Regions from separate parts of the Streptomyces sp. SLBN-118 genome, predicted to be linked through region 1. Evidence: predicted binding sites of a transcription regulator. Region 1 holds the regulator's gene; the other holds the start of a gene.

Region 1 (4,322 bases):
GCGGCGGCGGTGGGGGCCGGCCCCGACCACATATCGGCGTACGCGCTGATCGTTGAGGAGGGCACCCAGCTGGCACGGCGCATCAGGCGCGGCGAGGTGCCGATGACCGACGACGACGTCCACGCGGACCGCTACCTGATCGCGGACTCGGTCCTCGCCGAGGCGGGCTTCGACTGGTACGAGGTCTCCAACTGGTCGACCTCGCAGGCGGGCCGGTGCCTGCACAACGAGCTGTACTGGCGGGGCGCGGACTGGTGGGGCGCGGGCCCCGGAGCCCACAGCCACGTCGGCGGGGTGCGGTGGTGGAACGTCAAGCACCCGGGAGCGTATGCGGCGGCGCTGGCAGAGGGCCGCTCGCCGGGGGCGGGGCGTGAGGTGCTCGCGCCGGAGGACCGCCGGGTGGAGCGGGTGCTCCTGGAACTGCGCCTGCGTGAAGGATGCGAACTGTCGCTGCTGCGGCCGGCGGGGCTGGCGGCGGCGGGGCGGGCGCTGTCGGAGGGCCTGCTGGAGGCGGGGGCGTACGGGGAGGGCCGGGCGGTGCTGACGCTGCGGGGGCGGCTGCTGGCCGACGCGGTGGTGCGGGACTTGGTGGACTAGGGCGTGTTTTAGAAGTAGCGCCGTCCGCCCGCAGGGCGGGCCCCGCGGCGTCTGGTGCGTGCAATCGCAAGGCGGAGGATCGCCCTCGTACTGGACGTACTCGGGCGACTCCGACAACACCGCGTGGGGGCACCTCCCGTGCCCGAAGGGCTACGGGGGAGTGCGTGCCAGGCGTCGCGTGCCAGGCGAGACTTCTAAAACACGCCCTAGGGGGAGGGAGCGGTCCTCAAACGCCGGCGGGGCTGAATGTCAGCCCGGCGCCGTCACGAAGTCGATCAGCTCCTCCACCCGGCCCAGCAGCTCCGGCTCCAGGTCCTTGTACGACCGCACCGCCGACAGGATCCGCTGCCAAGCCGCCCCGGTGTTCTCCTGCCAGCCCAGCGCCCGGCAGACCCCCGTCTTCCAGTCCTGGCCGCGCGGGACCGACGGCCAGGCGCGGATGCCCACCGAGGACGGCTTCACCGCCTCCCACACGTCGATGTACGGGTGGCCCACCACCAGCACGTCCTCTCCTGTGACCTCCGCGGCGATGCGGGACTCCTTCGAGCCCGGGACCAGATGGTCCACCAGTACTCCCAGGCGCGCGTCCGGGCCCGGGCCGAAGTCGCGGACGATCGACGGGAGGTCGTCGATGCCTTCCAGGTATTCGACGACCACGCCCTCGATCCGCAGGTCGTCACCCCACACCCGCTCCACGAGCTCCGCGTCGTGGCGGCCCTCGACATAGATGCGCCCCGCCCGCGCCACTCGCGCACGCGCCCTCGGGACGGCCACCGAGCCCGAGGCGGTACGGGCCGGGCGCACCGGAGCGGCGGCGGAGGGGCGGACGAGTGTGACGACGCGGCCCTCGAGCAGGAAGCCCCGGGGGACCATCGGGAACACCCGGTGCTTGCCGAAGCGGTCCTCCAGCGTGACCGTCGGCCCCTCGGCCGTCTTCTCACAGCGGATCACGGCACCGCAGTAGCCCGTGCCGACCTCCTCGACGACCAGATCCGGCTCGGCCGGCACCTCGGGCGCCGGCTGAGACTTCTTCCAGGGCGGGGTCAGATCCGGGCTGTAGCTGCGCATTCGGCAGACGCTACGACACCCCGAAGCGCGCCGCCAGCAGGTCGCGTTGGGCGCGTACGAACGCCGCGTCGACGACCGCGCCGTGCCCCGGTACGTACACCGCGTCCTCGCCGCCGAGCGACAGCAGCCGGTCCAGTGCCGCGGGCCAGCGGGAGGGGATCGCGTCCGGGCCCGCCTGGGGTTCGCCCGACTCCTCCACGAGGTCGCCGCAGAAGACGACCTCCGGGCTGCCGGGCACCAGGACCGCCAGATCGTGGCCGGAGTGGCCGGGGCCGACGTTCGCCAGCAGCACCTGGCGGCCGCCCAGGTCCAGGGTCCACTCCCCGGACACCGGATGGTGGGGCGTCACCAGCACGTCGGCCGCTTCCGTCGCCTCGGCCTCGGTGACCCCGTGACGTATCGCGGTGTCGCGGATCTCGTCCCGCTCCCGCTGCATCAACGCGCCGATACCGACCGCTCCGTACACCTTCGCGCCCGAGAACGCCGCCGTGCCCAGCACATGGTCGAAGTGGGGATGGCTCAGTGCGATATGCGTCACTCGGCGACCGCCGAGCAGGGCCTGCGCCTGTGCCCGGAGCTCGGCTCCCTCGCGGAGCGTGGAGCCCGTGTCGTAGAGGAGGACACTGTCCTCACCGGCGACCAGGCCGCTGGTCGCGTCCCAGCCGGGAAGCCGCCGGCGCCCCACCCCGGCAGCCAGCCGCTCCCAGCCGAAGTCTTCCCAACTGACGTCCATACCGCGACGCTATCCGTAACCAACCAGCACTGTCGCTCGGTGGCGATGGTCGGCCACCCTTGTTAGGGATGTATCCCGCGGCCGTACACTGGCACGGGGAAATGCTGGCACTCGTACGCATCGAGTGCCAAGCAGTCGCCGAGGAATCACAGCTGGAGGTGTGCGCGATGCTCAGCGAACGCAGACTCGAGGTGCTGCGCGCCATCGTCCAGGACTATGTCGGCACCGAGGAGCCCGTCGGGTCCAAGGCGCTCACCGAGCGTCACAATCTCGGGGTCTCCCCGGCCACCGTCCGCAATGACATGGCGGTGCTGGAGGACGAAGGGTTCATCGCCCAGCCTCATACGAGCGCGGGGCGTATCCCCACGGACAAGGGCTACCGGCTCTTCGTCGACAAGCTGGCCGGCGTCAAGCCGCTGTCGTCGCCCGAGCGCCGTGCCATCCAGAACTTCCTGGACGGAGCCGTCGACCTCGACGACGTCGTGGGCCGTACGGTACGGCTGCTGGCGCAGCTGACCCGGCAGGTCGCGGTGGTCCAGTACCCCTCGCTGACCCGGTCCACCGTCCGGCATGTGGAACTCCTCTCCCTCGCGCCCGCTCGCCTGATGCTCGTGCTGATCACGGACACCGGCCGGGTCGAGCAGCGCATGATCGACTGCCCCGCGCCCTTCGCGGAATCCTCGCTCGCGGACCTGCGGGCCCGGCTCAACAGCCGGGTCGTGGGTCGCCGCTTCGCGGATGTGCCGCAGCTGGTGCAGGATCTTCCCGACTCCTTCGAGGCAGAGGACCGGGGGACGGTTTCCACCGTGCTCTCGACCCTGCTCGAAACCCTGGTCGAGGAGACCGAGGAGCGGCTGATGATCGGCGGCACCGCCAATCTGACGCGCTTCGGACACGACTTCCCGCTGACCATCCGGCCGGTGCTCGAAGCTCTCGAGGAGCATGTGGTGCTCCTCAAGCTGCTCGGTGAGGCCAAGGAAGCGGGCGGCATGGGCATGACTGTGAAGATCGGTCATGAGAACGCCCATGAGGGACTCAACTCCACGTCCGTCGTCGCGGTCGGCTACGGTTCGGGCGACGAGGCAGTTGCCAAACTCGGCGTGGTCGGACCGACCCGCATGGACTACCCCGGAACGATGGGAGCGGTACGCGCAGTGGCACGTTACGTCGGACAGATCCTGGCGGAGTCGTAAGTGGCCACGGACTACTACGCCGTACTCGGCGTACGCCGCGACGCGTCCCAGGACGAGATCAAGAAGGCCTTCCGCCGACTTGCCCGTGAACTCCACCCGGATGTCAATCCGGACCCGAAGACGCAGGAGCGCTTCAAGGAGATCAACGCCGCCTACGAGGTGCTGTCGGACCCGCAGAAGAAGCAGGTCTACGACCTCGGCGGCGACCCGCTCTCGCAGGCGGGCGGCCAGGGCGCGGGCGGCTTCGGCGCCGGTGGCTTCGGGAACTTCTCGGACATCATGGACGCGTTCTTCGGAACGGCATCGCAGCGGGGCCCCAGGTCGCGCACGCGGCGCGGCCAGGACGCGATGATCCGCCTGGAGATCGAGCTCAACGAGGCCGCCTTCGGCACGACGAAGGACATCCAGGTCGACACGGCCGTCGTCTGTACGACGTGTTCGGGCGAGGGCGCCGCGCCGGGTACCTCGGCGCAGACCTGCGACATGTGCCGCGGTCGCGGCGAGGTCTCGCAGGTGACGCGGTCCTTCCTGGGCCAGGTCATGACCTCCCGGCCGTGCCCCCAGTGCCAGGGCTTCGGAACGGTCGTGCCGACCCCGTGCCCCGAGTGCGCGGGCGACGGGCGGGTACGGTCCCGCCGCACCCTGACCGTCAAGATCCCGGCCGGTGTCGACAACGGCACGCGCATTCAGCTCGCGGGCGAGGGCGAGGTCGGCCCTGGCGGCGGCCCCGC
Region 2 (4,322 bases), 1.0 Mb from region 1:
TGACACAGTGCCCCCTCCGCAAGAGAAGCGGAGGGGGCAATTCTCTATGGTTGAGCGCGGTACAGTTGGGGAAGGCCCCTCCGCTGCTTGTGCCGACCGCATATGAGAATGCGCCCTGGCCCCTCAAGAAGCAGTCAATGTGTTCGATCGAAATGCACTCGTAAGTGCCATTTGCCGGGCCCGACTTGCCCCGGATTTTCTTGAATTCGGTTCAATCATCCGATCGCCTGTGCTCAGATTTCTCGTCTGATTGACCTGTTGCAGAGGGCAGTTGGGCAGATACATTCAGCCGCGGTCGACGCGTTCCGGCGCACACTCTCCTTCCTGTCGGGAGGGTGAGGTCTGACCCGGGTCCGCGAAGTGCGGTCCTGTGCAAGGGCCAGTAATAGGGGAGTTAGGCATGGCTCAGGGCACCGTCAAGTGGTTCAACGCGGAGAAGGGGTACGGCTTCATCGCGGTCGACGGTGGTGCGGATGTTTTCGTCCACTACAGCGCGATCCAGATGGACGGATACCGCACCCTTGAAGAGGGTCAGCGGGTCGAGTTCGAGATCTCGCAGGGCCAGAAGGGGCCGCAGGCGGACATGGTCAAGCTCGCCGTCTGATCTCGGCGCGATCGGCCACCGACGCACTCACGCGACACACACAACCACGAAGGGCCCGCATCCTAGGGGGATGCGGGCCCTTCGTGCGTCCCTGCCCGTGTCGCTTCCCTGCCCGTGTCGCGTCCCGCCCGTGTCCACGATATGCGGACCCGCTTGCACTCTCCTAGGGCGAGTGCTAATCATTGGCGTTAGCACTCTGCAGGTGAGAGTGACAGCTTAAGGACCGGGTCGGTGAGGCCCGAAGGGTCGGCGGGGCAAGGAACCGTACGGCTCTCAGGCCGTCCGTCGCGGGCGCCAGCGCGGTCCGGAGAATCCACCCCAGTCCGGGAGGACCACTTCACATGGCCAAGATCATCGCGTTCGACGAGGAGGCACGGCGCGGTCTCGAGCGCGGGATGAACCAGCTCGCCGACGCCGTCAAGGTCACCCTTGGCCCCAAGGGCCGGAACGTCGTCCTCGAGAAGAAGTGGGGCGCCCCCACGATCACCAACGATGGTGTGTCCATCGCCAAGGAGATCGAGCTCGAGGACCCGTACGAGAAGATCGGCGCCGAGCTGGTCAAGGAAGTCGCCAAGAAGACGGACGACGTCGCCGGTGACGGTACGACCACCGCGACCGTTCTCGCTCAGGCGCTCGTCCGCGAGGGCCTGCGCAACGTTGCGGCCGGCGCCAACCCGATGGCTCTCAAGCGCGGCATCGAGAAGGCCGTCGAGGCCGTCTCCGGCGCCCTGCTGGAGCAGGCCAAGGACGTGGAGACCAAGGAGCAGATCGCTTCGACGGCCTCCATCTCCGCCGCCGACACCCAGATCGGCGAGCTCATCGCCGAGGCGATGGACAAGGTCGGCAAGGAAGGCGTCATCACCGTCGAGGAGTCCCAGACCTTCGGTCTGGAGCTGGAGCTCACCGAGGGTATGCGCTTCGACAAGGGCTACATCTCGGCGTACTTCGCCACCGACATGGAGCGTATGGAGGCGTCGCTCGACGACCCGTACATCCTGATCGTCAACTCCAAGGTCAGCAACGTGAAGGACCTCCTTCCGCTGCTGGAGAAGGTCATGCAGTCCGGCAAGCCGCTGCTGATCATCGCCGAGGACGTCGAGGGCGAGGCCCTGTCCACGCTGGTCGTGAACAAGATCCGTGGCACCTTCAAGTCCGTTGCCGTCAAGGCCCCGGGCTTCGGCGACCGCCGCAAGGCGATGCTGAACGACATCGCCATCCTCACGGGCGGCACGGTCATCTCCGAGGAGGTCGGTCTCAAGCTCGAGAACGCCGGCCTGGACCTGCTGGGCCGCGCCCGCAAGGTCGTCATCACCAAGGACGAGACCACGATCGTCGACGGCGCCGGTGAGAGCGACCAGGTCGCCGGCCGTGTCAACCAGATCCGCGCCGAGATCGAGAACTCCGACTCGGACTACGACCGTGAGAAGCTCCAGGAGCGCCTCGCGAAGCTGGCCGGCGGCGTGGCCGTCATCAAGGCCGGTGCCGCGACCGAGGTGGAGCTCAAGGAGCGCAAGCACCGCATCGAGGACGCCGTTCGCAACGCGAAGGCGGCCGTCGAGGAGGGCATCGTCGCCGGTGGTGGCGTGGCTCTGCTCCAGGCTTCCTCGGTCTTCGAGAAGCTCGACCTCGAGGGTGACGAGGCGACCGGCGCCAACGCCGTGAAGCTCGCGCTGGAGGCTCCGCTCAAGCAGATCGCCGTCAACGGTGGTCTTGAGGGCGGCGTCGTTGTCGAGAAGGTGCGCAACCTGGCTGTCGGCCACGGTCTGAACGCCGCGACCGGCGAGTACGTCGACATGATCGCCGAGGGCATCATCGACCCCGCGAAGGTGACCCGCTCTGCTCTGCAGAACGCGGCCTCCATCGCGGCGCTGTTCCTGACCACCGAGGCCGTCATCGCCGACAAGCCGGAGAAGGCCTCTGCGGCTGCTCCGGGCGGCATGCCGGGCGGTGACATGGACTTCTGAGCCTGACGGCTCGGACCCGGTCCTGCAGTACGGAGGGCGGCACCCTTACTCCCAGGGGGTGCCGCCCTTCGGCGTCACCGGGCAGACGAAACCTTGACGACACGACGGGACGCGACCCGGACACGGCCTGGGAATTGCGCCAGAGCTGGGCCTTTTCCAAGGGGTTGCAGGCCGTCGTACCCATGCTGAATCCGGACATCATCAGGCAGCGCTTCCAACGTAATGCTGACCCTCGACGGCGCGACACTGAAAGTTCGCCTGGAACGTTGCCACTTACGGGTACGGGTACGGGTACGGGTACGGCGACGCGGCGGCCGCTGCTCGCCCGGCGGCTGACCCGCCCCGCATGGGTGGGGCAAACCCCCGTGGGAAGAGGGGAGTTGGCACCGTGGGGACCGGGGCGCGATTCCGCGAGGGTCTTCCCATGCGAATCACACGAACCTTCCGCCGCCACCCCGGGATGACCGTCGCCCTCACCCTCCCGGCGCTCGCCACTGCGCTCGTCGCCTTCCCCCGGCCCGCCGAGGCGATGCCGACGGCCGGTACGGCGATCCAGTGGGGCCCCTGCCCCGGCACGGGCCTCGACCCGCGCCAGGAGTGCGGCACCGTCTCCGTACCGCTCGACCACGCCAAGCCCCGCGGGCCGCACATCACCCTCGCCATCTCCCGGATACGCAGCGAGTCCCCCGAGGCGCGGCGCGGCACGCTGCTGCTGATCCCCGGCGGACCCGGCGGGGCCGGCGTCAGCCTTCCCTCCATCAGCGGAAAGACCCTGCCCCAGTCGGTGCGCGATGCCTACGACATTGTGGGCTTCGACCCGCGCGGCGTCGGCCGCAGTACGCCGGTGAGCTGCGGCCTGTCGCACGACGACCTGGCGCTGGTGAACCTTCGGCCGTACCCGGCGCCCGACGGGTCCATCGACAGGAACATCGCCACCGCACACCGTCTCGCCGACACGTGCGCCAAGAACGGCGGCGAGGTCCTGCGCAGCATCAGCACCCGTAACGAGGCCCGGGACATCGACCGGATACGCCAGGCGCTCGGCGAACAGAAGCTCTCCGCCTGGGGCGTCTCGTACGGGACGTACGCGGGAGCCGTGTACGCGCAGATGTTCCCGCAGCGCACCGACCGCTGGGTCCTGGACAGCAACGACGACCCCGATCCGAAGCGGGTGGCCCGCGGCTGGCTCGCCAACTACCAGACGGGCGTCGAGGACGCCTTCCCCGACTTCGCCGCCTGGGCCGCCGACCCGGCCGACCCCGACCGCCTCGCCGCCACCCCTGCCGAGGTCCGGCCGATGTTCCTGGCGCTCGCCGAACGGCTCGACCGGGAGCCGATAGCCTGGCCCGGCGCCAACCCGGCCGAGCTCAACGGCAACGTCCTGCGCCAGGCACTGCTGGACGGCCTCTCCTCCAAGGACGAGTTCGCCCCACTGGGCAAGCTGATCGCCGCCGCCCGCGACGGCCGTGAGCTGCCCGCGCCGAACACGCCTCCCGACGCGGCCATGCAGAGCGCAGCCGCCTCCTCGGGCGCCACCATCTGCAACGACGTCGACTGGCCGGGCGCGGACGAGGCCGCCCACGAACGGGACGTCGCCAAGAGCCGCAAGCGCTACCCGCTCACCGCGGGCATGCCCGTGAACATCTCCCTGTGTTCTTTCTGGCACGACGAGCCCAGGGAACGCCCGGTTCGCATCACTCCGGACGGTGGCCCGTCGAACGTCCTGTTGATCCAGAACCGGCGCGATCCCATGA

The links. The regulator HrcA, encoded in region 1, represses chaperone genes, less so after heat shock. The targets are predictions, from matches to a motif close to TTNGCACTCNGNNNNNCNGAGTGCNAA.
Region 2: groL (chaperonin GroEL) is a predicted target of HrcA. The motif match lies at 757-783, and genes of this name have one in related genera.

The regions. Positions count from the first base shown of each region.
Region 1 is NZ_VFNP01000002.1:2,548,587-2,552,908, reverse strand. Features, by position in the region: gene hemW (radical SAM family heme chaperone HemW) at 1-597, shown strand, start outside; gene FBY35_RS30125 (DUF3097 domain-containing protein) at 847-1,665, opposite strand; gene FBY35_RS30120 (MBL fold metallo-hydrolase) at 1,676-2,398, opposite strand; gene hrcA (heat-inducible transcriptional repressor HrcA) at 2,566-3,591, shown strand; gene dnaJ (molecular chaperone DnaJ) at 3,592-4,322, shown strand, end outside.
Region 2 is NZ_VFNP01000002.1:3,553,904-3,558,225, reverse strand. Features, by position in the region: gene FBY35_RS34715 (cold-shock protein) at 401-604, shown strand; gene groL (chaperonin GroEL) at 946-2,568, shown strand; gene FBY35_RS34705 (alpha/beta hydrolase) at 2,993-4,322, shown strand, end outside.